DNA from 4 places in the Pigmentiphaga sp. H8 genome. Region 1 is predicted to be linked to each of the others. Evidence: predicted binding sites of a transcription regulator. Region 1 holds the regulator's gene; each other region holds the start of a gene.
What was found. Region 1 encodes FNR, which switches genes on or off when oxygen is low (the NO sensors DNR and NnrR bind a similar motif). Its sites were predicted from a motif close to TTGATNNNNATCAA; they were not measured.

Region 1 (7,888 bases):
CTGGTCTGCAATACGCCGGGCGTGCTCGATCGCGCGGTGGCCGACCTGACGATGGGCTTCGTGATCTGCCTGGCGCGGGACATGGTGGAAGGCGACGCCTACGTGCGCCGGGGCGCCTGGATGCGGGGGCCCGCGCCGCTGACCGCGGACCTGGCGGGCAAGACCTTGGGGCTGCTGGGCATGGGCCGCATCGGCCGCATGGTGGCCCGGCGCGCGCAGGCCTTCGACATGCGGGTGATCTATCACAATCGCAACCGCGACACGCCGTCCGAGCAAGAGGGGCTGGCCGCCTACCGCTCGCGCGATCAACTGCTGGCCGAGTCCGATTTCCTGAGCGTGCACGTCCCCCTGTCCGCCGGGACGCGCGGCTCGGTGGGGATGCGCGAGTTCGAGGCCATGAAGCCTTCGGCTTATCTGATCAATACCGCGCGCGGGGCGGTGGTGGACGAGGCGGCGCTGGTCCAGGCGCTGCGGGACGGCCGTATCGCGGGAGCCGGGCTGGACGTGATGGAACGCGAGCCGCTGGACCCCGCCAGTCCGCTGTGCGCGCTGTCCAACGTGGTGCTGCAGGCGCATGCGGGCAGCGCCACGGTGGAGACGCGGCGCGCGATGATGGAACTGGCGGTGGCCAACCTGCTGGATGCCTTGGGAGGACGGCAGCCTCGCGCCATGGTGAATCCCGCCGTGCGCGACGGTCTGGGGGCGGTCCATGCATGACGAGCCGCCCCAAGGCCTGGACCGGGGCCTGACCCACTACGGCGACAGCGAGTTCGCGCGCTTCCTGCGCCGCTCGTTCGCCTTGTCCATGGGGCACACGCGCGAGGCGCTGGCACGGCCCGTCATCGGCATCGCGCATCCCGGCGGCGAGTTCAACAACTGCCACCGGCATTTTCCCGAGCTGATCCAGGCGGTCAAGCGCGGCGTGCTGGCCGCGGGCGGGCTGCCCATGGAGTTTCCCAGCATCTCGCTGGGCGAGCCGTTCCTGCATCCGACCAGCATGATGTTTCGCAACCTGATGTCCATGGACGTGGAAGAGATGATCCGTGCCCAGCCCATGGACGCGGTGGTGCTGGTGGGCGGTTGCGACAAGACCGTGCCGGCCCAATTGATGGGGGCGCTGTCGGCCGGATGCCCGGCCATCCAGCTGGTGGGCGGGCCCATGATGACGGGCCGCCATCGCGGCGAGCGCCTGGGCGCCTGTACCGATTGCCGGCGGCATTGGGGCCGCTACCGCGCCGGCGCCATCGACGCCGGCGAGATCGGCGCGATCGAAGGCAACCTGGCGACCACGGCGGGGACCTGCGCGGTCATGGGCACGGCCAGCACCATGGCCTGCGTGGCCGAGGCGCTGGGCATGATGCTGCCGCACACGGCGGCGATTCCGGCGGTCCACGCCGATCGCCTGCGGGCCGCCGAGGCCTCGGGCGCGCAGGCGGTCAGGCTGGCGCGGGACGGCCTGCGGCCGGACGCCATCGTGACCGGCAAGGCGGTGGACAACGCGCTGCGGGTGCTGCTGGCGATCAGCGGATCGACCAACGCGGTCCTGCACCTGACGGCAATCGCCGGACGGCTCGGATTGCCGGTGGACGCCGCGCGGCTGAACCGGCTGTCGGAAGAGACGCCGGTACTGGTCGATCTCAAGCCCACGGGTTCGCATTACATGGAGGACCTGTACGCGGCCGGCGGCGTGCAGGCCATCCTGCGCGAACTGCGCGAGCTGCTGCACCTGGACTGCCTGACCGTGACCGGCCGCACGGTGGGCGAACTGCTGGACGCGCAGCGCGACGCCTGGGTGGACCGCGCGGTGATCCGGCCGCGCGCCCAACCGCTCAAGCCCGAGGGCGGGCTGCTGGCCCTGTCGGGTTCGCTCGCGCCCCACGGCGCGCTGATCAAGCGCGCGGCGGCGGACGAAGCGCTGTTCGAGCATACCGGCAGGGCGGTGGTTTTCGACACCCTGGAGGACATGGCCGAGCGGCTCGATGCCGAAGACCTGGACGTGCGGCCCGACGACGTGCTGGTGCTGCGCAATGCCGGGCCGCTGGCGGCCGCCATGCCCGAGGCCGGCTACATCCCGATCCCGGCCAAACTGGCACGCCAGGGCGTGCGCGACATGGTGCGCATCTCGGACGCTCGGATGAGTGGTACCGCATACGGCACCGTGGTGCTGCACGTCTCGCCCGAGGCCGCGGCGGGCGGTCCGCTGGCCCTGGTCAGGAACGGCGACCCGATCCGCCTGTCGGTGGCGCGGCGCACGATCGACCTGCTGGTGGACGAGGCCGAGCTGGAGCGCCGCCGCGCCGGCTGGACACCCGCGCGGCCGATGGCGCAGCGCGGCTACCAGTGGTTGTACCAGCGGCACGTGATGCAGGCCGAGCATGGCTGCGACTTCGATTTCCTGCGCGCATCGGCGCGCCCCGACGATGCCGGTGATGGCCGGCAAGGAGACCCGGCATGACCGGAACCGTGTTCGCCCAGCCCCTGGCGCAACTGCCGGGCATCCTGCCCGAGATCGCGATCGACGCCATCCCCGCCGACGAGCGCGTCTGGGTGCCGCAGGCGCCCAACGTCTGGTTCCGTCCGCTGTTCCTGAACACGCTGGGCGGCGGCTGGTGCAACCTGCTGCGGGTGCGCCGTTCGGGCGTCCTGAGCCGGCACATCCATCCCGCGCCGGTGTTCGGCTACGTCATCAAGGGCTCCTGGCGCTACCTGGAGCACGATTGGGTGGCCTCGGCCGGCCGCTTCGTGTTCGAGCCGCCCGGCGAAATCCACACCCTGACGGTGGACGCGAATGCCGAGCACGACGAGATGATCACCTTTTTCAACGTCAGCGGCGCCATGGTCTACCTGGACGAGCAGGGCATGCAGATCGGCTACGAGGACGTGTTCAGCAAGATCGAGATGTGCAGGCGCCACTACCGGGAAGTGGGCCTGGGCGAGGACTACGTGCGGCGGTTCATCCGCTAGCCGCTTCCGGGTTCAGTCGGAAGCCGGGGCCCGCATTGTCTATTCGGGACCCGGCGGATATAGTCATGCTGCCATGGACATCAACAAGCTCGACCTGAATCTCCTGCTGGTCTTCGAGGCGCTCTATCTCGAGCGCAACGTGACGCGCGCGGGGGAACGGGTAGGCCTGTCCCAGCCGTCCATGAGCAATGCCCTGCTGCGTTTGCGCAACCAATGCAACGACCCCTTGTTCGTGCGCACGCAGGGCGGCATGGAACCCACCTCGTATGCGTCCGAACTGGCGGGCAGCGTGCTGCGCGCGCTGGAGCTGGTGCGCAACGGTTTCGAGCAGGCCAGCGGCTTCGATCCGGCCTCCAGCCAGCGCAGCTTCACGCTGCTGATGTCCGATTTTTCCCAGTTCCTGGTGCTGCCGCAGCTCGTGGCGCGCTTCAAATCGTCGGCGCCGGGCATCAGCCTGGAGGTCAGCAGCCTGAGCCGGGAGCATTACCGGGCGGCGCTGGAGAACGGCGACGCCGACCTCGCGGTCGGCAACCTGCAGGAGCTGCAGAGCGGCTTCTACCAGCAGGGCCTGTTCGTCGACCAGCACGTCTGCGTGATGGGCAACGGCTTTCGCAAGGCGGGCGAGGCGATCACGCTGGATGAATACCTCGCGGCACGGCACCTGGTGGTGACGGCCAACAAGACCGACCTGCAGATCGAAAAGGAACTGGGCAAGCAGGGGCACCGGCGCGAGGTGGCGCTGCGCGTGCCCAACTACCTGGTGCTGCCCAAGATCCTGGCGCAGACGGACCTGATCGTCACGGTGCCCGAGGTCATCGCCCAGGCCATCACCGACGATGCGGCCGGGGCGACCTGGTCGCGGCTGCCTTTCCAGACCCCGCATACGCACATGCGCCAGTTCTGGCATGCGCGCTACCACCATGACAGCGCCAACACCTGGCTGCGCCGGCAGATCGCCGACCTGCACATAGGCGCCAGCCTGCGCAAGGTGGGAGCCGGCCCGACGCCGCCGGTGTGTCCGGAAGCGGCGTGAGGCGCGGCGGCTAGCCGGCCAGCGTGACCAGGTGGCCCCAGTTCAGCCGCGATTGCAGATGGAAGTAGGTCATGGCCAGCCAGCCCTTGCGCATCCACGCGGCGGCCGTGGCGTCCGGCAACTGGTCGAAGCGGGTCTCGTCAACGACCAGGAAGCCATCCAGCGTGACGCGCTCGCCGCCTTGCAGGTCCACGGCCACCTGGCGCGGGATCAGCAGGTTCTCGGCCCGCAGGGCCGCGACGTAGTCGCGCGTCATGGCCAGGCCGGCCTGGAGTTCTCCCAGGAATTGCAGCATTTCCCCGACCACGGGAGCGGGCTGCCCACCCTCGAACAGGGGCTGGGCATCGGCGGCGGAACTGCGCAGGTGTTCGGCGTCCTCGTCCACGCACAGCGCGTAGCGCTGGCTGGCCGGATCTTCCTGCAGGATGAACGGATAGCGCCGCAGGTGCGCGGGAATGTAGCGGCTGGGCCGCCACCGCCCCGCGTCGTCCACCATCAGGTTCTGCGCGTTGCGCAGGCCCAGCACCGCCATGGGCATCTGCTCCTCGCCGGCGAACACGATGGGCAGGTCGCGCGCCGCCATCGCGAACTCCGTGGCCACCAGCGGCACCGCGGTCTGGCCGCGCGCGAAGGCGTAGCCGGCCTGGCGGTCGAACCGCAGATGGGCGTGGCGCTGCGGGTCCAGGGCGCGGGCCTGGGCGAACATGGGGGCGTTGGCGCCCGCCTGGGGGGAGGTGGTCATCGATTTCCTGCTAGCAATGGGGGCCGGCCAGGCGCCGCAGCGCCGGCATGTCGAGGATCTCGACCTGCTTCTGCTGGATGCGCAGCACGCCGGACTTGGCGAAGCGCGAGAATAGGCGGCTCACGGTTTCGAGGGTCAGCCCGAGGAAGTTGCCGATTTCCTCGCGGCTCATGCGCAGCACGAAGGCCGACGAGGAATAGCCGCGTGCGGCCAGGCGTTCCGACAGGCTGATCAGGAACACGGCCAGCCGCTCCTCGGCGCGCATCGTGCCCAGGGACAGCAGCATCTGCTGGTCCTGTTCGATTTCGCGGCTCATCAGCCGCATGAGCTGGCGCTGCAGCGAAGGCAGGTGGTTGGCCAGCGAGGACAGGTCGCGCACCGGGATCACACAGACCTCGCTGTCCTCCAGCGCGATGGCGGTCGAGGCGTGGCTGTTGCGGCCCAGGCCGTCCAGCCCGACGATTTCGCCAGGCAGGTGAAAGCCGGTGATCTGCTGGCGGCCGTCGGCCAGTTCGAGATAGGTCTTCAGGGTGCCGAAGCGGATGCCGTAGACGGCGTCCAGGCCGTCCTCGAAGCGAAAGAGGGATTCGCCCCGGGCCAGCCGCACACGCTGCTGCACCAGTTCGTCCATGCGGCCGGCGTCCTCCGCGGCCATGCCCACGGGCAGGCAGAACTGCCCCAGCCCGCAGGTCGAGCAGCGTACGGAGTCTGGGGTAACTGGAATGCGTTTGGTCATGGCGTGTCTTTGTTCTGAGCCGGCCGCGGCGGCCTGGGCGGGCGCCAGCCCGGGAAGGCTAGGGCAGGCGCTTGGCGTAGCTTTGCCGCAGCATGTCGATGAAGACCCGGACGCGCAGCGGCAGATGCTTGCGCTGAGGATACACGGCGTAGATGGCGTTGGGGGGCGCGGCGAATTCGTCGAGCACCGTCACCAGCCGGCCTTCCTTGAGGTCGTCCTCGATTTCCCACAGCGATCGCCATGCCAGCCCCCGTCCGTCCAGCGTCCAGGCATGGAGCACGGCGCCGTCGGTGCATTCCAGCGTACCCGATACGCGCTGCGGTGTCGTCTTGCCGTCGACGGCGAAGAGCCAGCCGCGCGCCTGATTGACGCCGGTGCCGAAGGACAGGCAGTTGTGGCGTGCCAGGTCGGTGGGGTGCTGCGGGGTGCCGTGCCGGCGCAGGTAGGCGGGCGCGGCGACGACCATGCGGCGGTTGTCGGCCAGGCGCACGCTGACCATGCTGGAGTCGGCCAGGTCGCCGATCCGGATGGCGCAGTCATAGCCTTCGTTGACCAGGTCCACCAGCCGGTCGCTCAGGTCCAGTGTCACGGTGATGCCGGGATGGGCATCCAGCAGCCGCGGCAGCAGGGGCGCGACGTGGCGCCGGCCGAAACCGCCGGGCGCGGTGACGCGGAAATGCCCCTTGGGATGTTCGCCGCCGGCCGCCACGCTGTTCTCGGCGTTCTCGAGCGTTTGCAGGATCTGCTGGCATTCCTCGAAGAATTCCGTGCCTTCGGCGCTGAGCGAGATCTTGCGCGTGGTGCGGATCAGCAGCTTGACGCCCAGCCGGGCTTCCAGCGCATCGATGCGCCGGCCGATGACGGCGGGCGCGACGCCTTCGCTGCGGGCCGCGGCCGACAGGCTTCCGCGTACGACGGCCGAGACGAAGGATTCGATCTGCTTGAAGCGGTCCATGGGACGGGCGATTTATGCAAAATAGTAAATAATTTGCGCCCGATTTTAGCCCATCCTTAAAAACCGACGGTAGCGCCGGGGTATCAAGGCTGGGGGTCGCGCTGCAGGACGCGGATCAACTGGTCGATGTCCAGCGGCTTGGTCAGGTGGAAGGCGAAGCCGGCGTCCAGGCAGCGGCGCACGTCGGATTCCATGCCATAGCCCGTGAGCGCGACCGCGATCTGGTCGGGCTGGGGAGCGTAGCGCCGCAGCACGTCGATGCCGTCGCCGTCGGGCAGCCCCATGTCGCTGACCAGGACGTCGTAGCGCCTGGCGTCGACGCAGCGGCAGGCCGCCGCCACGTTTTCCGCGACCTCGACCTCGTAGCCGTATTCGGCCAGCAGGAACTGCATGGCCTCGGCGGTATCGATGTTGTCCTCGACCAGCAGGATGGTGGCGGGGCGGACCAGGGGAGCGGACACGGGAAGGGTCTCCTCGGTGGGGGCGTGCAGGGAGCCGCTGGCCGGGTCGTCCAGCGTCAGCGTGAAGGTCGTGCCTTTGCCCTGGCCGTCGCTGCGCACGCTCAGGGTGCCGCCGTGGCGCTGCGCCAGCGAGCTGGCGATGGCCAGCCCCAGCCCCAGGCCGCCGCGCGACTGGGCGGCGTCTTCCTCGCCCTGGTCGAAGGCATCGAAGATGCGCTTGAGGGCCTGCGGGGGGATGCCTATGCCCGTGTCCGAGACGTCCACCGCGATCCTGCCCGGCACCGGCTGGTACATGGTGACGCGTATCTCGCCGCCGCGCGGCGTGAATTTGATGGCGTTCTTCAGCAGGTTCCAGACGATCTGCTGCAGGCGGGCCGGGTCGGCCTGCACGATGACCGGGTAGGGCAGGGGCGTGTAATGCAGCTCGATGTGGCGAGCGGCGGCTTCCTCGCGGAAGATCTCGGCGATCCCGTTCAGGATGCCAACGAGATCGGTGGGTTCCAGGCGCAGGCTCAGCTTGTCGTTGACGATCTTGGAGATGTCCAGCAGGTCGTCGATCAGGCGAGCCTCGACCTCGACGTTGCGCTTGATCAGTTCGACGCTGCGGCGGCATTCGGGGGCCAGGTCCTGGCGCAGGTCCAGCGCCTGCGCCGCCGCGTAGATGGGCCCCAGCGGCGTGCGCAGTTCGTGCGAGAGCACGGCCAGGAACCGGTCCTTGGCGCGGTTGGCGGCCTCGGCCTGTTCCTTGGCCATCTGCAGCAGGTCGGCCGCGACCCGGCTGTCGGTCATGTCGCGCACGATGCGGGAGAAGCCGTGCACGGCGCCGCCGTTGCCGAAGATGGCGGTGGTCACCACCGAGGCGTAGAAGGTGGCGCCGTTCTTGCGCATCAGCCAGCGCTCCTCGGCCAGGCTGTTGCCGGTGCCGATGTCGGCGAGCTGCTGGCGCAGCGAGCCGGGCTCGGGCTGGCCCGGCTCGGGCGGAAGGTTGAACATGTCG
Region 2 (7,888 bases), 420 kb from region 1:
CTACATCATGAGCAACTTCCAGCACGCCGGCGACTGGAGCTCGCTGCACGACAAGGTCAAGGACACGCTGGACCCGCTGATCCGCAGCAACTACAAGGACCGTTTCGGCGCGGCGGTAGGCTACCTGACGGCCGATCCCACGAGCATCAAGCTCAAGGGTTGACGGCAGTGCCCGGGCCGGCGTCGCCGCCGGTCTCGGGCAGCCGGACCAGCAGCACGGGCACCGGCGCCTCGCGCAGGATCTTCTCGGCGCTGCTGCCCAGCACCATGCGGGGCAGGCCGCGCCGGCCGTGCGTGCCGATCACGATCAGGTCGGCCGGCCACTTGCGTGCTTCCTGGATGACCAGTTCGTGCACCGGGCCGGCGAAATTGTCGTGCAGCACGGTGTCCGCCTCGACGCCGGCGGCCTTCGCCCTGGCCTCGGCCTGCTGGACCAGTTCGGCGCCGTTGGCGCGCAGGACGTTGATCCAGTCGGAGTAGGCGGCGTAGGCGCCCATGGAGCCGGCCAGCGACAACTCGTCGATCACGTGCATCAGGCGCAACCGGCCCTTGGTCAGGGCCGCGATGCGCAGGGCCTCGTCCAGGCCGCGGTTGGAGGTGGGGCTGCCGTCGACGGGAACGAGTATGCGCTGGTACATGGGATGCTCCTGGAATGGCGGGTGACCGGTCCGGTCAGAAATAGAAGGAAACCTCGGCGCGTCCCGAGGCGGGAACGCGAACCTGGCGGCTTTGCCTGGCCGATCCGTATTCGGCATCGATCCGGTAGTTGCCCGGCGCGAGCCTGGCCAACAGGTAAGGGCCCTGGGTGGTCAAGGACAGGACGTCCTTGCCGCCGCTGTCGTGGATGGCCACGCGCACGTCGGCCACATATTCGCCGCTCTTGGCGGCCGCCAGCATGCGCAGGCTGTAGTCCTTGGCCATGGCGCGGATGGCGGTCGATTCGTCCTGGCCCACGCCGCCCGTTACATAGGCGATGCCGTTCTGCTCGCCCTTGTCCATCGCCTGGCCGGCCAGCGGCCATGCAGCCGCCAGCGCAAGCGCCAGGGGCGCCGCCCATCGTAGATTCTGCTTCATGGTGCTGCTCCTTGCCGATCCCCGGGCCCTCCAGGCCCGTGGATCAATGGGAAAACAGGACCGGCACGGTCATCGACTCCAACAGGGTTCGTGTCGTGCCGCCCAGGACTGCCTCCCGCACGCGGCTGTGGCCGTAGGCGCCCATCACGATCAGGTCGCAGGCGTTGTCTGCGGCCGCGTTCAGGATGCAATTGCCTATCCCTATCCTCGCGCTCTCGCGCACGGTTTCCTGCGGGATGGGATATTGCCGCCCGGCGCAGTAGGCCAGGAAATCGGCCCGCTTGACCTGGGCGGCCTGCTCCGGTTCGGACGGCGGGTCGACCCGCAGCGCGAACAGTTCGGAGGCTTCTTCCAGGATGGGACCGGCATCGGCCAGCGCGCGAGCCGATTCGCGCCGTTCGTCCCAGCAGAACAGCACGCGGCGGCCGATGGCGTTCAATTCGCCCACCGACGGCAGTATCAGGACGGGGCGGCCCGCGCCCAGCATCACGGCGGCAATGAGGACCGGCATCTGCTGCGGGCCCGGATCGGCGTCGTCGGGCTGGCCCATCACCAGCAGATCGCAATAGCGGGCCTGCTCGCTCAGGACGTTCTCGGCCAGGCCGTTGCCGGTGCGCCAGTGCGCCGTCACGCCGGTCTCGCCGGCGACTTCCTGCAGCAGCGCCTCGGTGGCGGCGCGGTCGTCGTCCACGCGCTGGCGCAGCATGCGATTGACGTCGTCGGAAACGAAGAAACCTTCGTAGAGATAGGGAAGGGGGCGGCCGAAGCTGGCGTGGATGCCGACCAGCGTGGCATCGTGCTCGGCGGCCAGTTGCGCGGCGGCGCGCACGCGCCGCCTGCAGCCCCGGTCCAGATCCAGATGAACTGCGATACGTCCCAGCATATGCGCCTCCAGCCGTGAGTGGATGACTCCATCCTAGCCGCGACGCGATGGGTGAACCTTGATCTGGCTCAAGTCCGCCGCACGCGTGGGCGACGGTGGCACCTCATGAATAGTCTGGTACGAAAAAAGCCAAAAGGAAAGGGCGCCGGCGGGGGAGTTGGTAACCAGAACTGAATGCGGAACCGAACAGGTTCTAGACCGCCGCCGAACGCCGCGCCAGCAGGATGGCATTGGCCGCGGCCAGCGTCAGCAGGACGACCACCAGGCCGATGAAGCCGTTCCAGCCGGCCAGGTCCAGCGCGTAGCCGCCCCCCAGCCCGATCAGGCTGGAGCCGCAGTAGTAACCGAACAGGTACAGGGACGATGCCTGGGCGCGGCCCTGCCGGGCGGCGCGCGCCACCCAGGAACTGCAGATGGAATGCGCGCCGAAGAAGCCGAAGGTCAGCACCGCCATCCCGAGAACCAGCAGCCACAGGTTGCCCGACAGGGTCAGCAGCGCGCCGGCCAGTTGCAGCAGGACGCCCGCCGCCATGACGCGTCCGTGTCCCAGGCGGGCGGCCAGGTCGCCCATCCACGCGGAGCTGACGATGCCCGCCAGGTAGACCACCGAGACCATGCCCACCACGGCATGGCTGAGCGAGAACGGCGGGGCGAGCAGCCGGAAGCCGATGTAGTTGTACACGGCGACGAAGCCGCCCATCAGCAGGAAGCCCTGGGCATACAGCCGCAGCATGACGGGATTGCGCAGGTGGGCCCGGAAGCTGCCCAGGGCGCCGGCCAGGTCCAGCGCGCGCGGCTTGAAATGCCGGGACGCGGGCAGGGTCTTCCAGAACAGCACCGCGCCGGCGAAACCGATCAGGCCGATGACCAGCGCCGCGACCCGCCAGCCGTGGCCATCGGCGATCACGCCGGCCAGCAGGCGGCCGGACATGCCGCCGATGGCCGAACCGCCTATGTAAAGCCCCATCGCGAGGCCCGCCGCGCGCGGCTCCATTTCCTCGCCCACGTAGGCCATGGCGACGGCCGGCAGGCCGCTCAGGGTGATGCCCATCAAGGCCCGCAGCGTCAGCAGCGCCGGCCACTGTGGAAAGAGAGCCATCGCGGTGGTCAGGGCCGCCGAGCCCAGCAGCGAGGCGAACATCAGCGTGCGCCGCCCCAGCCGCTCGGACACGGCGCTGGCCACGAGCATGGAAACCGCCAGCAGGGCGGTGGAAAGCGACAGCGCCAGGCTGCTGGTCGCGGCCGACAGGCCGAAATCGTGGGCGAACAGCGGCATCAGCGGCTGCACGAAATACAGCAGCGAGAAGGTCGAGAAGCCGGAGGCGAACAGCGCGACCACCGCCCGCCAGAAAGCCGGCGTGCCGCGCTCGATATGGCCGGCCGGCAGGGCAGGAGCGGTGGGGGTGGCCGTGTTGTCCACGGAGGGCAGGGAGGCGCCGACGGGCGGAGCGGAAGACATGGCGGTCGAACGAGTGACGAACTAGGGTTAACTCTAGGCCTTTTGTCTGATATCGTCCAATACTGAAATCATGCTCAGTAATATCGAATCCCTATGATCGATCTGCGCCGGGTGAGGTACTTCGTGGCAGTGGCCGAGGAACTGCATTTCGGCCGGGCGGCGGCCCGGCTGGGCATGTCCCAGCCGCCACTGAGCCAGCAATTGCAGGCCCTGGAGCAGGATCTGGGCGCGCGGTTGCTTCACCGCAACAGGCGCCAGGTTTCCCTGACCGAGGCCGGCCAGCTGTTCCTGCCCGAGGCGCGCGCGCTGTTGGCCCAGGCCGAGCGCGCGGCGTCGATCGCGGCGCGGGCCGCGCGCGGCGAACTGGGCACGCTGCGGGTGGGGTTCACCGAAAGCGCCGTCCTGACGGGCGCGCTGCCCAATCTGTTGTCGCGTTTCCGCGAACGCCATCCGGCGGTGGCGGTGCAATTGATCGAAGAGACCAGCCAGGAGCAGATCCAGGCCCTGCTGGACGGGCGCAGCGACGTGGGTTTCATGCGCCTGCCCGCCAGCGGCGCCTTTCCCGCGGAGCTCGATGCCTACCCGCTGCTGTCCGACCCGCTGGTCGCGGTCTTGCCTCGCCAGCACCGGCTGGCCGACGCCAGCGAGGCGCTGGGCGTGGCCGCGCTGGCCCAGGAACCCTTCGTGTTCTTCGCGCCGGGCGCGGGTACCGGCGTCTACAGCCAGGTGTTGAACCTGTGCCGGGCGGCCGGCTACGCGCCCCGCGTCGCCCAGGAAGCCCGGGAAGTGATGACCATTGCCGGGCTGGTGGCCGCGCGGCTGGGGGTTTCCATCCTGCCGGCCTCGGTGCGCCGGCTGGACGTGGCCGGCGTGGTCATCCGGACGCTGCGCGAACCCGAGGCGGCCTCGAAGCTGTGGCTGGCCAGCCGCCGCGACGGCGCCTCGGCCACGGGGGCGGCTTTCCGGCGCCTGGCGGTGGGGCCGGAGCCCGCGTCCTTATAATCGTCGGCAACCGCATCCCGCTTTCTGCTTCCTGTCGCCTCGCCATGTCCCAGCCTTCCCCTCGCACTCCCGCCACGCAGACCTCGCCCTGGAAACGCTGGCTGGGCTGGGCCTGCCTGGTGCTGGCGCTGGGGCTGGTGGGCGCCTTGACGGTCAGCTGGGTCATGCGCGAGAGCTCGCCCCAGTTCGGCGAACAGCTGCGCACCGGCGGCCAGGCCCGGTCGCTGGACCTGCCCGACGGCTCCCGCATCGACGCCGGCCCCGACACGTCGTTGTCGGTCGCGTACTACTCGCGCCGGCGCCAGGTGATCCTGGCCCGCGGCCAGGCATCCTTCCACGTGCGCTGGCAGTACCGCGCCGCGTTCTCGGTGCAATGGGGCGTGAACGAGGTGGTCATCGACGGCACCCGCATCGAGACGCCCGACGTCAGGTTCCGGGTCGCGGCCGAGCCCGAGCGCCTGCGGGTCGAACTCATGGCAGGCAAGCTCAAGGTACGTACCGTGACGGCCGGCCCGCGCGAGTTCGTGGAGCTGCAACCGGGCGACGCCCTGACCGTGGACATGGGCACGCGCACCCACCAGCTCACGCACGCGGATCCGGCCCCCGCGCGCTAGGACGTTCGTCCGGCCGCCGTGCCGGCAGCGGCGGCGAGATCGCTTCCAGCGACTTGCGCTCGGCGTCCACGCCATGGCGCAGCGCCCCCAGGCCCGCGGCTGCCATCATCACGGCCGCCACCGCGTAGCCGGCGGCCACGGCCACGTGGCTGCCGGTGCCGATCAGTTCGCCGAACAGGGCAGGGCCGGCGAATCCCCCCAGCCCCGTTCCCACCGCATAGAACACCGCGATCGCCATCGCCCGCATCTCCAGCGGGAAGATCTCGCTCACGGTCAGATAGGCGGAACTGGCCGCCGCCGAGGCCAGGAAGAAGACCGCCGACCAGCACCATGCCTGGCTGCGCGCGTCCAGCCATCCCTGCGCGAAGGCCCAGCCGGTCAGCGCCAGCCCCAGGCCGGCCGAGACATAGGTGGCCGCGATCATGCGCCGGCGGCCGACCAGGTCGAACAGCGGTCCCAGCAGCAGCGGGCCCAGCACGTTGGCGAGCGCGAACGGAAAGACGTAGAGGCCGACGCGGCCGTCCGCCACGCCGTGGAAACGCGTCAGCACCAGCGAATAGGTGAAGAAGATGGCGTTGTAGAAGAAGGCCTGGGCCACCATCAGGCCGAGGGCCACGGCGCTGCGGCGGCGATAGTCGCGCAGCAGGATGCGGGCGACCTGGAGCAGGGTGGGGGAGCGTCCCGCCACGGGCGAGGTGCCGGTGACCGGCGGCAGCGCGCCATGGCGGCGGGCGGCTTCGGCCTCGACCGCGAGCACGATGCGCCGGGCCTCGTCCAGCCTGCCGTGCGCGGCCAGCCAGCGCGGGCTTTCCGGGACGTGGCGCCGCACCAGCAGGATGGCGGCCGCCATGACGCCGCCGGCCAGGAAGGCCGCGCGCCATCCCCAGACCGGCCCCAGCATGCGGACATCGAGCAGCACCAGGCTCAGCCCCGCCCCCAGGGCCGCGCCCAGCCAGAAGCTGCCATTGATGGCCAGGTTCACCCGTCCGCGCACCCGGGCCGGTATCAGTTCGTCGATGGCGGAATTGATGGCCGCGTATTCGCCCCCTATGCCCAGGCCCGTCACGAAACGGCAGGCGGCGAAGAAGGCGAAGCCGGGCGAGAACGCCGTCGCCAGGCTGCCGGCCATGTAGATCGCCAGGGTGATCAGGAATAGCCGCCGGCGTCCCAGGCGGTCGGTCATCCGGCCGAACGCCAGTGCGCCCAGCACCGCGCCCGCGATGTACAACGAACCCGACCAGCCGACCTGCGCCGCGCTCAGGGCCAGCGTATCGCCGCGCTCCAGGACCCCGCCCACGCTGCCGACCAGCGTCACCTCCAGGCCATCGAGCACCCAGGCCACGCCCAGCGCGACGGCCACGCGTGTGTGCCACGGCGACCAGGGCAGACGGTCGAGACGGTTCGGCAGGTCGGTTTGCGTCATGGTTGGTCCAGTCTGGTCACCTCCACTTCGGAGATGCGGTTGTCGTCCAGTTCCCTGACGGTGTAGCGGTAGCCGGCATGATCCAGCCAGGCGCCCACGGGAGGCAATTCGGCGAACCTGGCCAGCAAGAAGCCGGCCAGGCTGGTGTAGCCGGCGCCGGCCAGTACCGAAGGCAGGCCGAGTGCCTGCTCCACGTGCTGCAGGTCGGCGGCGCCGTCCATGCGCCAGCGCCCCGGCCCCAGCGGCTGGATGGAAGGGGCTTCGTCCTCGTCGGGGAAATCGCCGGCGATGGCCTCCAGCACGTCCACCGGCGTGACCAGCCCCAGGACCGCGCCGTACTCGTCGGTCACCAGGACCAGTTGCCCGCGCGAATCGCGCAGCACGTCCATCAGGTCCAGGATGGGGATCGTTTCGTGCACGTAGATGGGGGCGCGCAGGCGGGAGACGTCGATGGCTCCGGTTTCCAGCAGGCTGGCCAGGAGGTCCTTGGCGCGCGCGACGCCGGCGATGTCGTCGAAGTGCCGCCGGCAGACCGGCATGTAGCTGTGGGGCGTATCGAGGATGCGCGCGCGCTGTTCGTCCGCGCCGGCCGTCAGGTCCACCCAGGATATCTCCGCGCGCGGCGTCATGATGGAGCGCACCGAACGGTCGGCCAGCGCGAGCACGCCGCTGACCATGTGGCGTTCCTCTTCGGCGAAGGCGCCGGGCGTGGGAGAGGGCGCGCCTTCCTCCGCAGCCTGGGCGGTGCGGTGGCCGCCCAGCATCGTCAGGATGGCGTCGGCGGTCCGCGCCCGCAGCGGCCGGCGCGCCGCGTGCTTGAGCGCGTTGCGGCGCGCGGTCTGGTTGAAGGCCTCGATCAGGATGGAAAAACCGATCGCCGCGTACAGATAGCCCTTGGGGATGTGGAACCCCAGGCCGTCGGACACCAGGCTCAGGCCGATCATCAGCAGGAAGCTCAGGCACAGCACCACGACCGTCGGGTGGGCATTGACGAAGCGCGTGAGCGGCTTGGACGCGAACAACATGATGGCCATGGCCACGACGACCGCGATCATCATGATGGACAGCTCGTTGACCATGCCCACGGCGGTGATGACCGAGTCCAGCGAGAAGACGGCATCGAGCAGCACGATCTGCGCGATGACCAGCCAGAATCCCGCCTCGACCTTGCGGTTGCCCGCGTGGTCGCCGCTGCCTTCCAGCCTTTCGTGCAGTTCCAGCGTGGCCTTGAACAGCAGGAACAGGCCGCCGGCCAGCAGGATCAGGTCGCGTCCCGCGAACGAAAAGCCCGCCACGCTGAACAGCGGACGGGTCAACGTGGCCAGCCAGGAGATGGCGGACAGCAGCGCCAGCCGCATGACCAGGGCCAGCGACAGGCCGATGACCCGGGCCCGGTCCCGCTGGGCGGCCGGCAGCTTGTCGGCCAGGATGGC
Region 3 (7,888 bases), 480 kb from region 1:
GCTCGCTCAACATGGGATCGATGAACTTCGGCATCTACCCCATGGCCGATCGCTACAAGCAGTGGAAGTTCGACTGGGAAGAGAGCTACCTGCGCAACACCGACGACTTCATCTTCCGCAACACCTTCCGCGACATCGAGCGCATCCTGAAAATGCTGGGCGAGGAGCACGGCACCCGCTTCGAGCACGAGTGCTACGACGTCGGCCACCTGTACAACGTCGCGCATTTCGTCGACCGCGGCCTGCTCAAGCCGCCGTTCTTCATCCAGATGATCTTCGGCATCCTGGGCGGCATCGGCGCCGAGCTGGACAATCTCATGTTCATGAAACGCACGGCCGACCGCCTGTTCGGCAACGACTACCGCTGGTCGGTGCTGGCCGCCGGCCGCCACCAGATGAACTTCGCCACGCAGGCGGCCTTGCTGGGCGGCAGTGTGCGGGTCGGTCTGGAGGACAGCCTGTACATCGGCAAGGGCCAACTGGCGGCGTCGAATGCCGATCAGGTCGCCAAGGTGCGGCGCATCCTGGAGGAAATGGGGCACGAGATCGCGACGCCGGACGAAGCCCGCGCCATGCTGGCGCTCAAGGGCGCGGACCGGGTCGGGTTCTGAGCGCAGCCATGGCGGGCGCTTCCAATCCGCTGGACGGCTTCGTCGTCGATCCGGCCGCCATCGCCTATGCGGGGCAGGGGCTGCAACGCCCCGAATGCATCCTGGCCGAGCGCGACGGTTCGCTATGGGCCGCCGATGCGCGCGGCGGCGTGGTCCACATCCGGCCCGACGGCAGCCAGCGGCTGGTCACGCAGCAGGCCGACACGCACTTTCGCCAGGCCGCCGACGACGCCACCCGCTTCGTCGCGGGCACCTTGCCCAACGGCCTGGCCTTCGCCCGCAACGGCGACATCGTCATCTCCAATTTCGGCACCGACCGGCTGGAACTGATGACGCGCGAGGGCCAGACCCGCGTGCTGGCCGACACGGTGGACGGCCAGCCCATCGGCAAGGTCAACTTCGTGCTGCGCGACAGCCGCGACCGGCTGTGGCTGACCATTTCCACCCGCATCAGGAACTGGATGCAGGCCATGGATCCCAAGGTTGCCGACGGCTATATCGCCTTGTACGAGCACGGCCGGCTGCGCATCGTGGCCGACGGCTTCCACTTCACCAACGAGATCCGGCTCGATGCCCGCGAGGAATGGCTGTACGTGGCCGAGACCTGCGCCCGGCGCGTTTCGCGCCTGCGGGTGGCGACGGACGGCAGCCTGTCGGGCCGCGAGGTGTTCGGTCCCGCCGACCACGGCGCCTTCATCGACGGCATCGCGTTCGATGTCCATGGCAATCTGTGGGGCACGCACGTGATGACGGACCGGATCTTCGCGATCACGCCGGAAGGGGAGTTGCGGATCGTGCTGGACGACGATGGCGGCAGCGCCGCGGGGCGGGCGCTGATGGCGGCGTTCGAGCGGGGCGAGGCGACGCCGGAGATGATGCTGGCGTGCGGGGGAAGGATCGCGCCGTGGTTCGCGAGCGTGACGTTCGGGGGAAAAGACCTGCGGACGGTTTATATCGGGAGCTTGCGAGGGGAGCGGATTCCGTATTTCCGGGCTCCCGTGGCGGGGTTGCCCATGGCGCATTGGTAGGGGGCTTGAGACGGCGGAGGCCGGAGCGGACCCTACACCACTCCGCGCTCCGCCAGCGACGTCGTCTGCCCGCCCGCCACGATGATGTGATCGAGCAGGCGCACGTCCACCAGCGCCAGCGCGGCTCGGACGTGGCGGGTGAGGTGTTCGTCGGCCTGGCTGGGTTCGGCGTTGCCCGACGGGTGGTTGTGCGCGAGGATGACCGAGGCGGCGTGATGGCGCAGCGCGGCGCGGACGATTTCGCGGGGGTAGACGGTGGCCTGGGCCAAGGTGCCCTGGGACAGTATTTCGCTGGTGATGAGGCGGTTGCGCGCGTCCAGGTACAGCGCCATGCAGCATTCGATACGGCGGTGGGCCAGGGTGGCGGCGCAGTAGCGGCGGACCTGCTCGGGGCGGGAAAGCGCGTCGCCGCGGTGGATTTCCTCGGCCAGTTCGCGCCGGGCGAGTTCCAGGATGGCCTGCAACTGCGCGGCCTTGACTTCCCCCAGGCCGGGCACGTCCCGCAGTTCGTCGCGCGAGGCGCCGAACAGGCCGCGCAGGCCGCCGAACCGCCCCAGCAGGCAGCGACCCAGTTCGAGGGCGTTGCAGCCGTGCGTGCCGGTGCGCAGCAGCACGGCCAGCAGTTCGGCGTCGGTCAGCACCGTAGGGCCGTGGCGCAACAGGCGCTCGCGCGGGCGTTCTTCGGGGGGCAGGGCGGCCTGGAGGGTAGGAAGGGCGGTCGGCATGGCGGCAGGACGGGTAAAATCGGTTCTTTGGCGCACAGCATCGACACGGTGACACACTTTGGCTGCATCTTCTTCCCCCACGCCCCTCGTTGTCCGTGAGGACTCCTACGTAACCCTGCACTACCGCATTTCGCTGGCCTCGGGCGAGGGCGCGGGCGGCGTTTTCGTCGATACCTTCACCGGCCGTCCGGCCACGCTGCAACTGGGCCTGGGCCAGTGGGCGCCGGGCATGGAGGCGGCGCTGGTCGGCCATGGCGAAGGCGAGAGCTTCAGTTTCACCCTCGCTCCCGCGCAGGCCTACGGCGACCGCAATCCGGAGCTGATCCAGCGCGTGACCCTGGCGATGCTGCGCGAGCACGCGGGCGACGAGACCTTCGAGCCCGGCGACCTGGTCGAATTCGCCGCGCCCAACGGCGGCCGGTATTCGGGCGTGTTCAAGGAGCAGGGCGACGACTATGCGCTGTTCGATTTCAACCATCCGCTGGCCGGTTCGGCACTGAAGGTGGATGTGTCCATACTCGGAGTGATGTGATGGCGCAGGCGCCCATGGAAGTGGTCCTGGCCCAGCCGCGCGGCTTCTGCGCCGGGGTCGACCGGGCCATCGAGATCGTCGAGCGCGCCTTGCAGATCTACGGCGCGCCCATCTACGTGCGGCACGAGATCGTCCACAACCGCTATGTGGTCGAGGACCTGCGCGCCAAGGGCGCCATCTTCATCCAGGAACTGGACGAGGCGCCGGCCGGTTCGACGGTGGTGTTCTCGGCCCACGGCGTGTCCAAGGCGGTGCGCCACGAGGCCGAGCAGCGCGGCCTGCAGGTGTACGACGCCACCTGTCCCCTGGTGACCAAGGTCCACGTCGAGGTGGCCAAGATGCGTGCCGCCGGCAACGAGATCGTCATGATCGGCCACAAGGGGCACCCCGAGGTCGAGGGCACGCTGGGCCAGTCCGAGGCGGGCATGTACCTGGTCGAGACGGTCGAGGACGTGGCCGCGCTGGCCGTGGCCGATCCGGGCAGGCTGGCCTACGTGACCCAGACCACGCTGTCGGTGGACGACGCGGCGCAGGTCGCGGCGGCGCTCAAGGCCCGGTTCCCGAATATCGCCGAGCCCAAGAAAAGCGACATCTGCTATGCCACGCAGAACCGCCAGGACGCGGTCAAGATCATGGCGCCCGAGTGCGACCTGGTGCTGGTGGTGGGCAGCGTCAACAGCTCCAATTCCAACCGCCTGCGCGAGGTGGCCGAGCGCAAGGGCGTGGCCGCCTACCTGATCGACGGCGCCGGCGACATCGACCCGGCCTGGCTGGAAGGGCGCCGGCGCGTGGGCGTCACGGCGGGCGCCTCGGCGCCCGATGTGCTGGTGCAGCAGGTCATTGCCCGCCTGAAGGAGCTGGGGGCCGCCTCGGTGCGTACCCTGGCCGGTGCCGAGGAAGGCATCGCCTTCCCGCTGCCCAAGGGTTTGTCCAGGAACGTCCGCCTGTAGCCCCCCGGAGCCCCCATGCGTCTCTACAGCTATTTCCGCAGTTCCGCCGCCTATCGCGTGCGCATCGCGCTGGCCCTGAAGGGGCTGCCGTACGACTACCTCGCGGTGCACCTGCTCAAGGACGGCGGCCAGCAACTGCAGCCGGACTTCCGCCGCCTGAGCCCGGATGCCCTGGTGCCGGTGCTCGAGGACGACGGCCACGTGCTGACCCAGTCGCTGGCCATTATCGAATATCTGGAAGAGACGCGGCCCGAGCCGGCGCTGCTGCCGGCCACCCCGGCCGAGCGCGCCCGCGTGCGGGCGCTGGCGTTGAACGTCGCCTGCGACATCCATCCGTTGAACAACCTGCGCGTGCTGAAGTACCTGAAGAACCCGCTGGGCATCGACCAGCAGGGGCGCGACGAATGGTACCGGCACTGGGTGGAGGGCGGCCTGGCCGCGCTTGAACGCATGCTGGCCGATTCGCCCTATACAGGGCTGTGCTGCCACGGCGACCAGCCGACGGTGGCCGACCTGTGCCTGGTGCCGCAGGTCTACAACGCCCGGCGCCTGAAGGCGAACCTGGATGGAATGCCGACGGTGGCGCGGATCGCCGACCATTGCGCCGCGCTGCCCGCCTTCCAGGCCGCCCATCCCGATGCGCAGCCGGATGCGGAATAGCATTTGAATTGCCGAGCAAAGTTTTGCTAGAATAGCGGGCTAGCTTGAAGCCTGCGCCTTTGGCGCGGCGGTTCATCAGGCTGGGCAAGGTTTCGCCGGCATAGCTCAGTTGGTAGAGCAGCGCATTCGTAATGCGAAGGTCGTAGGTTCGACTCCTATTGCCGGCACCATCAAAAAGGGGCAGCCCATCGGGCTGCCCCTTTTTCTTTGCCGTTCCCGCAAGTCTTCACGGCGAAGGTTCCTCGTCATTCTGGTCATGCATGGTCCGCAGATCGCGGGTCAGGTGCTCCATCCTGTCCGCGATTGCGCGGAGCTGCGCCGGCGGCAGGACCATATGAGCCGCCAGGCGGAACAGATACAGGTGCGCGAACAGGGTGGGAATCGTCTCGTCCGTCCAGCCTGGCCAGACATCGTGGAGCGGGCCGTCCCGCTGGGATGGAGGGGCATCGGAGCCGGGCGCGACCCGGTCCATATCGGGTGGGGGCTTCATGCCCGCTGCCGCGAGGCGGCCGGCTGCATGGGCGTCAGGCAGTGCCGGCAGGCCAGGGAACCGGGGGAAACATAACGCCCGCATCGTGGGCAAAGCGCGCCTCCGCGCCGTGCGATTTCCGCCAGACGCCGCGTCCGGCGCCGGCTCCGGATGATAAGCGCAATGGATATGGCACATATCAGGACAATCAAAACCGCGAAAAGAAGATCCATTTGTCCCTCAAATTCGGAATTTCGAGTGAGGGTGGATGATATCCACATTTTGTTACCGTGGGTTTCATTTAAGGGGCGTTCCTCCTTCCACGAACGCGGAAGGGGGCGGGCTACGGCCGGTGGACGTGACGTCCGGTTGATCCAGGTCAAGCCCGGCCGACCGCGGCCGGCTTGCGCCACCCGGCTTCATGGCACGATGGGTTCTCCCCTAAAACAATGATGGAATGCCAGCATGGGTACCGATACTTGCAGCATCTTGCTTGCCACCGATTTGAGTGCCCGCGGCGACCGGGCCCTGGACCGCGCGATCGAGATCGCCCGCCAGAGGCGTTGCAAGCTCGTCGTGCTTCACGTCGTCGAGGAGTCGCCGCTGGTCGAGCGGCTGATGGCGCGCGGCAGCCGCGAAGCGGACAGGGAAACGGCCGAGCGGGCCCTGCGCGACATCGTGGGCGAGGTGGATGTGCCGATGGAGCTGGTGCTGGAGACCGGCAATCCCGTCGAGGTGATCCAGCGTACCGCCCGCGGCCGGCAATGCGACCTGATCGTGACCGGCGTGGCCCGCGACGAGACGCTGGGCCGGCTGTTGCTCGGGTCCACGGTCGAGAAGCTGGCGCGCGAGTCGACGCTGCCCATCCTGATCGTGAAGAAGCGTCCGCACCGTAGCTATCAGCACGTCGTCGCGGCCACGGATTTCTCCGAGGGCTCCCGCCAGGCGATGAACGCGGCGCGGGCGTTCTTCCCCGCCGCGCAAATGACGCTGTTCCATGCCTATCCCACGCTGAAGGCCGATCCGGACTTGGCGGAGGTCGAGGCTGCGCGGCGCGCGGCCGAACGCCTGGCCGACGGCTTCATCGCCAACAACCTGTCCCAGGCGGGGCGGGCGGGCACGCGGCTGGTCCTGGAGCACGGCCTGCCCGAAGGCGTGGTGCCGGACTATGTGCGCAGCCATCCGACCGACCTGCTGGTGGTGGGCACGCATGGCCTGACGGGGCTGCTGCGGACCGCGATCGGCAGCGTGGCGGAACGGCTCATCTACCTGACGCCCTGCGATGCCCTGATCGTGCGGACGATGGAGCGCTGAAACCGGGCGGCATGCCGGGGTCCTGATTCCGGCATGCCGTTGTTGTTACCTAACTGCGAATAAGTCGCATTTGTGATATCGTAGCGATCTTCACGGTCAGCTACGCGATTCATTCGAATGAGTGCCACCTTGCATTGGAATACGCCGGCCCCCGTCGGGCTGCGCGTCGGCGCTGGCGCCGCGGTGGTGCTTCTGCATGTGGCGGTGGTAGGCGCGATACTGGTAGCCAAGTCCGAGCCACAGGTCGCCAAGCCGGTCGAAACGGTCGAGGTCCGGTTCGTCGAGATCGCGCCCCAGGTCCAGGTGGCCGCCGCGCCGCCCGCACCCACGCCTCCCGCCCCGAAGCCCGAACCCAAGCCCAAACCCGTTCCTCCCAAGCCCACCCCCAAGCCCGTTCCCAAGCCGCCGCCTCCCAAGCCCGCGCCACCTCCGCCCGAACCGGCTCCCCCTTCCGAAACCGCCTTGTCGCAGCCCGCTCCGGAACCGGCGCCCGCGCCCGCCCCCGAGCCGGCCACGTCGCAACCGCCCAGCGGCAAGCCCGAGCCGTCCGACCGTACGGCCGCGCCGCAGGCGCCGGTTTCCAACGAGCCCAAGCTGGTCGGCCGCATCGAATACCTGGGGGCGCCCCCCATGCCGGAGTACCCGCGCACGTCCAAGCGCCTGGGCGAGGAAGGCAAGGTACTGGTGCGTTTGCTGATCAATACCCGCGGGCTGGTGGACAAGGCCACGCTGGAGAAGTCCTCGGGATTCAACCGGCTGGACGAGGCGGCATTGGAAGCCGCCCGGCGCGGCCGCTTCAAACCGTATACCGAAAACGGCATGGCGATCGCCGCCATCGCCATCGTGCCGTTCGATTTCACTCTCAGGAACTGACATGACCGAGACCCCAAGCCTGGGCTTTGCGCACTTCGTCTCTCAGACCGACGGTCTGGGCAAGGCGCTGTTCTTCATCCTGGTACTGATGTCGCTCGCGACCTGGTACCTGATCGTCGTCAAGGCCATCGCCAACATGCGTTCGCGGCGGCAGGGCGAGACCTTCCTGCAGCATTTCTGGAACGCGACCTCGCTCGAGGCCGTGGACCGCGAAATCACCACGCACGGCGCCAACGATCCGTTCTCGCACCTGACCAGCCATGCCCTGTACGCTCGCCTGCATCACGCGAAGTTCGGCGCGGCCAAGCTGGAAGAGGCCGGATCGCAGTCCGATTTCGTCACGCGCACCATGCGCAAGGTCATCGACGAGGAAACCGCCAAGCTCGAGAACGGCCTGACGCTGCTGGCCTCGGTGGGATCGACCGCGCCCTTCGTCGGGCTGTTCGGCACGGTATGGGGCGTCTACCACGCGCTGGTCTCCATCGGCCAGGGCGGCGCGGCCACCATCGACCGCATCGCCGGCCCGGTGGGCGAGGCGCTGATCATGACCGGCCTGGGCCTGGCGGTCGCCATTCCCGCGGTGCTGGCCTACAACTTCTTCACGCGCAGCAACCGTGTGCTGCTGGCGCGCCTGGACGCCTTCGCCCACGACCTGTTCGCGTTCCTGACCACCGGCCAGCAGATCGTCACGGACGGCAACGTGCGCGCGCTGAAGGCCAAGGCGGG
Region 4 (7,888 bases), 490 kb from region 1:
AGGTGGACGGGCAGCTGGGTCAGGTCGCACTCGTCGCCTTGCAGGACGACCTGCTGGACGGGGGCCTGGGACGCGGGGATTTCGACGAATTCGGGCCGGTTGCGCAGCCGGCGGGTCACTTCGGCGGGCAGGTCGGCCGGCGTAGTGGAGAAGGCCAGGGCAAGCCGTTCACGGCTGCCGGCGGCGTTGCCGCACAGGGGGATGTCCGAGTCGCCCGGGCGTTCGATCAGAACCGCCTTGGGGCTTTGTTCCAGGATGGCGGCAATGTCGCGCAGCGCCGCTTCGGGCTGGCGCAGAAAGGCGCCCTCGTCCAGGGATTCCAGGAAACGCCTGAGACGGAAGGCGTCCAGGTCGGGCAGGGCGGGGGAAGGCGAAGGCACGGCGGTCTCCGATTGCGGGTCCGGGAAAAAGAACCTGTGGGCCGCCGCTGTCGCGGCGCTGCCCATCGGTCCAGGCTGCCGCGTTATTTAAATGCACCCTACCCAGGGAAGTAAGCAAAACATTTGGATGACGTGATAGAAGAACGCGAACAATGCGTCGGCCGCGCGCCACGCAAGCTTGATTTTGTCGTGATTCGAGCGGACAATAGCGTGTAAGCCAAGAGGTACGTCCGAATTAGTCACTGCACCAAATTGGTGCGAATCGGACAACCCCAGCTTGGAAGAAGCGGTTGATGGGCTTGCACGTGTGCATACCCGCAGCCGCTTTTTTTTCGTCCATCGTTTTCATTGAATCGTTTGCGAGATCCCCGCATGGGCAAATGGCTGTTGCCCGAAAGCCTGGCAGATATCCTGCCGGCCGAGGCCCGGCGCATAGAAGAATTGCGCCGCTTGTTGCTGGACCTGTATCGCACCTATGGCTATGAGCTCGTCATGCCGCCGTTGGTGGAGTACCTCGACTCGCTGCTGTCGGCCAGCGGAGGCGACATGGACCTGCACACCTTCAAACTGGTGGACCAGATGTCGGGCCGTTCGCTCGGCATCCGGGCCGACATGACGCCCCAGGTGACGCGCATCGACGCGCACCTGCTCAATCGGGCAGGCACCACCCGCCTGTGCTATTGCGGAAGCGTGCTGCACACCTTGCCGCGCGGCCTCTGGGCCACGCGCGAGCCGCTGCAGATCGGCGCCGAGCTGTATGGCCACGCCGGTCCCGAGGCCGACATCGAAGTCCTGCAACTGGCGCTGGAAAGCGTCCGGCGCGCGGGGGTGGCCGATTACCGGGTCGACCTCAGCCACCTGGACGTAGTGCGCGCGCTGCTGGAAACCGACCCGGCCGCCGCCGCCCGCGCCGACGAGATCTTCAACCTGCTGCGCGAGAAGGACGTTCCCGGGCTGGCGGCGCTCGGCCCCGCGCTGGCGCCGGCCACCGCCCAGGCGCTGCAGGTGCTGCCGACGCTGTACGGCGAACTGGACGTGCTGGAGAAGGCCCGCGCGGCGCTGCCGGCGCTGCCCCGGATCAGCCAGGCGCTGGACATGCTGGCCGCGCTGGCCAAGGCGCTGCCGGGCGTGGACATCGGCATCGACCTGGCCGACGTGCGCAGCTTCAACTATCACACCGGCGTGGTCTTCGCCGTCTACTGCGGCGGCTGGCCCAACGCGGTGGTGCGCGGCGGCCGCTACGACGACGTCGGCAGGGTATTCGGACGGGCACGCCCGGCCACCGGTTTCAGCCTGGACCTGCGCGAACTGGCGGGGCTGCTCGCGCCCGCCACCGCGAGTTCCGCAGTCCGCGCCCCGTGGGGTCTCGAGCCCGATCTGGCGGAGGCCGTGCGCGCGCTGCGCGCCGCCGGCCAGATCGTGGTCCAGATACTGCCCGGACATGAACACGATCAGCAGGAATTCATCTGCGATCACGAGCTGGTGCTGCGCAATGGCGCCTGGCGGGTCGAATCCCTGGCCAGCGCCGAGGCCGCCCGGCCATCCCCATCCACCGCAATCTGACGCCCGTCGCGGGCGGAATTTAGAGAAGCAGAAGCAACATGGCTAACAACGTCGTGGTTATCGGCACCCAGTGGGGTGACGAAGGCAAAGGCAAGATCGTCGACTGGCTGGCGGAGTCCGCCCAAGGGGTGGTGCGCTTCCAGGGCGGCCACAATGCGGGCCATACCCTGTGGATCGCCGGCAAGAAGACCATCCTGCGCCTGATCCCCTCGGGCATCATGCACCCCGGCATGACCTGCTACATCGGCAACGGCGTGGTGCTGTCGCCCGAAGCGCTGCTGCGCGAGATCGAGGAACTCGAGGCCGCCGGCGTCGAGGTGCGCGCCCGCCTTCGCGTGTCCGAGGCCTGCCCGCTGATCCTGCCGTACCACGTCGCCGTCGACCAGGCGCGCGAGGCCCGCAAGGGCGCCGGCAAGATCGGCACGACCGGCCGCGGCATCGGCCCCGCCTACGAGGACAAGGTCGCGCGTCGCGCCATCCGCGTCCAGGACCTGTACGACCCGGCCTCCTTCGACGCCAAGCTGGAAGAGGCCCTGGACTATCACAACTTCGTGCTGACCCAGTACCTGGGCGCCCAGGCCGTGGATGCCGCGCAGGTGCGCGACCAGGCCATGGCGCTGGCGCCGGTGCTCAAGCCCATGGTGGCCGACGTGGCCAACGCGCTGTACGAAGCCTCGGCGGGTGGCCAGAAGCTGCTGTTCGAAGGCGCGCAGGGCGCGCTGCTGGACGTGGACCACGGCACCTATCCCTACGTCACCAGCAGCAACTGCGTGGCCGGCGCGGCCTCGGCGGGCTCGGGCGTCGGACCGCAGAAGCTCGAGTACGTGCTGGGCATCACCAAGGCCTATGCCACCCGCGTCGGGTCGGGCCCGTTCCCGACCGAGCTGGACGACGACATCGGCGCCCGCCTGGCCTCGGTAGGCAAGGAATTCGGCTCGGTCACCGGCCGGCCGCGCCGCTGCGGCTGGTTCGACGGCGCCGCGCTCAAGCGCTCGATCCGCCTGAACGGCATCTCCGGCCTGTGCATCACCAAGCTGGACGTGCTGGACGGCCTGGAAACCATCAAGCTGGGCGTGGGCTATCGCGTCAACGGCGAATTCCGCGACGTCCTGCCCTACGGGGCGGCGGCCGTGGCCAGCAGCGAGCCCGTCCTGGAGGAAATGCCGGGCTGGAGCGAGTCCACCGTGGGCGTGACCGAATACGATAAACTTCCGGTCAATGCCCGTCGCTACCTGGAGCGGATGGCCGAAGTCTGCGGCGTGCCGATCGACCTGGTGTCGACCGGTCCGGACCGCACCGAAACCGTCGTGCTGCGGCATCCCTTCAAGGCCTGATCGGCTCCTTACTCATCCTGGCGCCCCGGTTGATCCGGGGCTTTTTTGCAGTATCCGGACACCATGCAGCAAGATACCGACAAAGATCTCTGGATCAGCTGGGACCGCTACAACCAACTCATCGAGCAACTGGGCCTGCAGGTCCACCAGTCGGGCTGGAAGTTCGACCAGATCGTCTGCCTGGCCCGCGGCGGAATGCGCGTGGGCGACGTGCTGTCGCGCATCTACGACGTGCCGCTGGGCATCCTGGCCACCAGCAGCTACCGCGAGGCGGCGGGCACCGAGCAGGGGCGGCTGGACATCGCGCAGTTCATCACGATCACGCGCGGCACGCTGGAAGGCAAGGTGCTGCTGGTGGACGACATGGTCGACACCGGCGTGACCTTCGACCGCGTGCACCAGCACCTGCTGCAGCAGTTCTCGGCGATCACGGAAATGCGCACGGCCGTGCTGTGGTTCAAGGGGCACTCCAAGGTGGTGCCGGACTACTACGTGCAGAAACTGCCGACGAATCCGTGGATACACCAGCCCTTCGAGGACTACGACAGCATCCGGCCGTATCAGCTCGAGGCCTGGGTGCGCAAGGGCAAGAGCGACTGATCGCCGCCGGCGTTCCACGAAAGCCCGGTCGGGAGCCATCCCGGCCGGGCTTTCTTGTTTCAGGCCGCGGCGATTGATCTGACTCAAGGTGTGTGCAATAAACCCGGCGTAGCATGAACGACTGCAGGCCGCCTACGACGTCCGGTCGACAGGAGCAACCATGTATCAGAAGCTACTCGTTCCCATCGACGGCAGCGCCACGTCCCGCCTGGCCCTGGAGGAAGCCGTGATGCTGGCGCGCCTGAGCGGCGCCAGGATAGAACTCCTGCACGTCGTGGACGAACTCGAACATATCTGGGGCCGGCCCAGCCCTGCGGTCTACATCAGGGAGGTGCGCCCCATGTTCCTGAAGGCGGGCCAGGACCTGCTGGACGAGACCCGGGCCGAGATCGAGTCGCAGGGCATCGAAGTGGACACCGTACTGCTGGAAAGCCGCGGCACCCGGGCCTCGGAATTGATCGCCGCCCAGGCGGCCAAGGACGGCGTGGACGCCATCGTCATGGGAACCCATGGCCGGCGGGGCGTCGACCGCGTGCTGATAGGCAGCGATGCCGAGCAGGTGGTGCGACTTTCGGCGGTGCCGGTGATGCTGGTCAGGCAGGCCCGGCCATCGATCGCGGCGGGCTAGGCTCCGCGGCCGTATCCGCGCAGGCCTCCAGCTCGGCCAGCCACCGCCACAGCGTCGAACGGCTGACGCCCAGCAGGCGGGCCGCCTCGGCGCGCCGGCCTCCCGCCTGGTCCAGCGCAGCGCGTACGCGCTGTGCCAGCGGCCGTTCCACGGTCGGGCCGGCTCCCGAGGCGAACAATTCCGGACAGTCATGGGCCAGTGCATCGAGCGGGATGTCGCGCACATCGGCATACTGCGCCAGCGTGACCGCGATCCGCTCCGCCAGGTTCTCCAGCTCGCGGACGTTGCCGGGCCAGTGGTAGCGGCGCAGCGCGTCCATCCACGGCGCCAGCGCGACGGCGGCGTCCAGGGATGAACCCAGGCGCTTCAGGCAGCGGTCGGCCATGGGCAGGATGAGGACGGGAATGTCTTCCCGGCGTTCGCGCAGCGCGGGCAGGGCCAGCCGCAGGATGTTGAGGCGGTAGTACAGGTCGCGCCGGAACCGGCCCTGTTCGATCAGCGCTTCCAGCGGTTGATGCGTGGCGGCGACCACGCGCACGTCGATGGGCAGCGGCGCGGTCGCGCCCAGGCGCATGACTTCCCGTTCCTGCAGCACGCGCAGCAGCCTTGTCTGGAGCGGCATGGGCATGTCGCCGATCTCGTCCAGGAACAGGGTGCCGGTATGGGCCGCCTCGAACAGGCCGCACTTGCCGCCGCGCCGCGAACCGGTGAAGGCGCCTTCCTCGTAGCCGAACAGTTCGCTTTCCAGCAGCGACTCCGGAAAGGACGCGCAGTTGACGGCGACGAAGGGGCGCCCGGCCCGCCGGCTTTCGTTGTGGATGGCCTGGGCGAACAGTTCCTTGCCGACGCCGCTTTCGCCGGTGATCAACACGCCCAGGTCCGTGCGGGCGTAGCGGTGGGCGCTGGCGACGGCCGTGCGCATGGCCTGGCTGCCGCCGGCCAGGCTGGAGAAAGTGTGGCGGGCCGTGTGCTGCTGGCGCCGCTGCAGGATGCGCAGGCTGGCGTCGGCCGCCTGGATGGCGCTGGCGTCGTGCAGCGTCAGCGCCGCCCCCACGATGTCCCCATGTTCCCGTATCAGGGTGCGGTCGACCACCCAGTCGCGCTGCCCGAAGCGCAGCGCGATGGCCCGTTCCTGGCGGCCGCTGGCCAGCGTGGCACGCAGGGACAGCGCCGGCTCGAGTTCGCCCAGCGGCCGTCCCCGCAGCAGCGCGTCGGGCTTGCCGAGCAATTGCCGCATGGGCGGGTTGATGGCGATGATGCGGTCTTCGCGGTCGACCGCGACCACCGCTTCCTGCAGGTTGTGCAGCACGCTGTGCAACTGTTCGTAGCGGCCGGCCTCCAGGCGCGCGACCCTGGCCAGTTCCAGGGCATCGTCGAAGCCCTTGCGGATGCTGGCCAGGGAATAGGCCAGCAGGCCCCGCAGCCCGGCCTGCTCGGCCAGTTCCACCACCAGGCTGGAGCCGACGATGACCTGGTATCCCTCCCGGCGCAGCGTCTCGAAGCGAAGCCGGGCGTCGTCCGGCGTACGGTAGGCGTGCTGGCTGATGCCGATGTTGAGCAGATCCTTGACGTCGTCCAGCTCGGGTATGGTCTGGCCGTACATCACCACGCCGACGCGGTCGGCGATCCGGCGTGCCTGGATCAGCGCCTGCAGCAGGTCGAAGCCGCCCAGGTGGATGGTGGCCACCGGCGCCTGCAGGCCGGCCCGCAGGATGGCTGCGTTCGAGCCGGCGCTGACGAAGGCGTCGGCCATGCCGCGCTCGACCCGGTCCTGCGCCAGGGCCAGGGCGTCGCCGAAGGTGGCGTCGACGACCTCGATCCGCGCCCGCTGCGCATATTCGGCAACGACCGGCATGGCCAGTTCGCGAATGTGCCGGTAGCTGACGAAACACAGGCGCGGCAGGCCCGGGGGAGGCGAGGAAAGGGGAAGCATGATCGTGTCTTGGTAAGACGTCCTGTCTGTTCCATGATTGTTCCATGAAACGTCCGGACAAAGTCGCCAGACCGGGAAAACGCCGATGAATCAAGGCCTTGCCGCGGAGTTCGCAGGTGGCACGGGGATTGCACCGTCCCGGCATCGTCTTCAAGGAGATAGCGGATTGGCCCTCGAACACATTACCGTGCTGGACTTGACCCACATGCTTTCCGGGCCCTACGGCACCATGCTGCTGGCCGACCTGGGCGCGCGCACCATCAAGGTCGAACCTCCGGGGAAGGGCGAAGGCACGCGCCGGCTGCTCGAGAACGATCCGCAGCATTCGCGCGACGGCATGGGCGCCTACTACGTCACCCTCAACCGGAACAAGGAAAGCGTCTGCGTCGACCTGAAGCAGCCGGCGGGCCGCGAGGTCTTCCTGGACCTGGTGCGGCGCGCCGACGTGGTGTTCGACAACTTCAGCGTGGGAGTGACCGAAAGGCTGGGCATCGACCATGCGTCGCTGGCCAAGGTCAACCCGCGCATCGTCACCTGCTCGGTGACGGGATTCGGGCAGACCGGGCCGGCCACGCAGCGGCCCGCGTTCGACCAGGTGGTGCAGGCCATGGGGGGCGGCATGTCGATCACCGGCACGCCGGCCACGGGGCCGATACGCAGCGGCATCCCCATTGGCGACCTGGGCGGCGGCACCTTCGGCGCGATAGGCGTGCTGGCGGCCCTGGTCGAGCGCGAGCAGACGGGCAGGGGACAGCACGTCGACATCGCCATGCTGGACGTGCAGGTCTCGCTGCTGAACTACATGGCCACGATGTACTTCATGTCCGGCCAGGTTCCCGAAGGCATAGGCAACGGCCACTTCGTGCACGTGCCCTACAACTGCTATCCGACCGCGGATGGCCACATCATCATCGCCTGCATCGGCGACGCCTTCTTCGAGCGCTTCGTGGACTTCATCGACGTGCCCGAACTGCGGCGGCCCGAGTATCTCCAGCAGCCGGTGCGCTTCGCCGACAAGGCGCGCATCGACGAGATCATCTCGGAGGAGCTGCGCAAGCAGCCCACCGCCCACTGGCTCGCGCGGCTGGAGGCCGCCCGCATTCCCTGCGGCCCGGTCAACGACTTCGCGCAGGCGCTGGCCGACCCCCAGGTCGTGGCGCGGAACATGGTGGCCGAGGTGCCGCTGCCCGACGGAACGTCGCTGCGCATGCCGGGCAATCCGGTCAAGCTCTCGGGCGCGGCACCGGCATCTTTCGGCGCGCCGCCGCGGCTGGGCGCCCAGACCGACGCCGTGCTGGGCGACTGGCTGGGCTATGCGCCGGACCGGCTGGCCAGCCTGCGCGGGCAGGGCGCGATAGGCTGACGACAAGATCAAACCAAGGAGGAGACAACATGGCGATACGATGGTCATCCGCGCTTTGCGCACCCGTGCTGGCCGCGCTGTGCCTGG

Region 2: EGT29_RS13785 (universal stress protein) is a predicted target of FNR. The motif match lies at 2,016-2,029, and genes of this name have one in related genera.
Region 3: EGT29_RS17965 (universal stress protein) is a predicted target of FNR. The motif match lies at 5,345-5,358, and genes of this name have one in related genera.
Region 4: EGT29_RS13475 (universal stress protein) is a predicted target of FNR. The motif match lies at 3,951-3,964, and genes of this name have one in related genera.

What each region holds. Positions count from the first base shown of each region.
Region 1 covers NZ_CP033966.1:3,318,776-3,326,663, reverse strand. Annotated here, with positions in the region: gene EGT29_RS15725 (D-glycerate dehydrogenase) at 1-717, shown strand, start outside; gene EGT29_RS15720 (dihydroxy-acid dehydratase) at 710-2,455, shown strand; gene EGT29_RS15715 (2,4'-dihydroxyacetophenone dioxygenase family protein) at 2,452-2,964, shown strand; gene EGT29_RS15710 (LysR family transcriptional regulator) at 3,038-3,997, shown strand; gene EGT29_RS15705 (SapC family protein) at 4,008-4,739, opposite strand; gene fnr (fumarate/nitrate reduction transcriptional regulator Fnr) at 4,750-5,475, opposite strand; gene EGT29_RS15695 (LysR family transcriptional regulator) at 5,534-6,430, opposite strand; gene EGT29_RS15690 (response regulator) at 6,514-7,888, opposite strand, start outside.
Region 2 covers NZ_CP033966.1:2,896,290-2,904,177, reverse strand. Annotated here, with positions in the region: gene EGT29_RS13800 (PhoX family phosphatase) at 1-163, shown strand, start outside; gene EGT29_RS13795 (universal stress protein) at 153-638, opposite strand; gene EGT29_RS13790 (carboxypeptidase-like regulatory domain-containing protein) at 673-1,074, opposite strand; gene EGT29_RS13785 (universal stress protein) at 1,118-1,957, opposite strand; gene EGT29_RS13780 (MFS transporter) at 2,151-3,416, opposite strand; gene EGT29_RS13775 (LysR family transcriptional regulator) at 3,510-4,418, shown strand; gene EGT29_RS13770 (FecR domain-containing protein) at 4,463-5,032, shown strand; gene EGT29_RS13765 (MFS transporter) at 5,001-6,455, opposite strand; gene EGT29_RS13760 (TerC family protein) at 6,452-7,888, opposite strand, start outside.
Region 3 covers NZ_CP033966.1:3,800,087-3,807,974, reverse strand. Annotated here, with positions in the region: gene EGT29_RS18005 (3-keto-5-aminohexanoate cleavage protein) at 1-611, shown strand, start outside; gene EGT29_RS18000 (SMP-30/gluconolactonase/LRE family protein) at 620-1,639, shown strand; gene radC (DNA repair protein RadC) at 1,672-2,364, opposite strand; gene EGT29_RS17990 (peptidylprolyl isomerase) at 2,423-2,896, shown strand; gene ispH (4-hydroxy-3-methylbut-2-enyl diphosphate reductase) at 2,896-3,846, shown strand; gene maiA (maleylacetoacetate isomerase) at 3,862-4,506, shown strand; tRNA gene EGT29_RS17975 (tRNA-Thr) at 4,601-4,676, shown strand; gene EGT29_RS17970 (hypothetical protein) at 4,733-4,996, opposite strand; gene EGT29_RS17965 (universal stress protein) at 5,441-6,289, shown strand; gene EGT29_RS17960 (energy transducer TonB) at 6,407-7,162, shown strand; partial or broken gene EGT29_RS17955 (MotA/TolQ/ExbB proton channel family protein) at 7,173-7,888, shown strand, end outside.
Region 4 covers NZ_CP033966.1:2,832,299-2,840,186, forward strand. Annotated here, with positions in the region: gene EGT29_RS13455 (UbiD family decarboxylase) at 1-380, opposite strand, end outside; gene EGT29_RS13460 (ATP phosphoribosyltransferase regulatory subunit) at 753-1,943, shown strand; gene EGT29_RS13465 (adenylosuccinate synthase) at 1,982-3,277, shown strand; gene EGT29_RS13470 (phosphoribosyltransferase) at 3,341-3,877, shown strand; gene EGT29_RS13475 (universal stress protein) at 4,038-4,505, shown strand; gene prpR (propionate catabolism operon regulatory protein PrpR) at 4,471-6,438, opposite strand; gene EGT29_RS13485 (CaiB/BaiF CoA-transferase family protein) at 6,605-7,801, shown strand; gene EGT29_RS13490 (tripartite tricarboxylate transporter substrate binding protein) at 7,831-7,888, shown strand, end outside.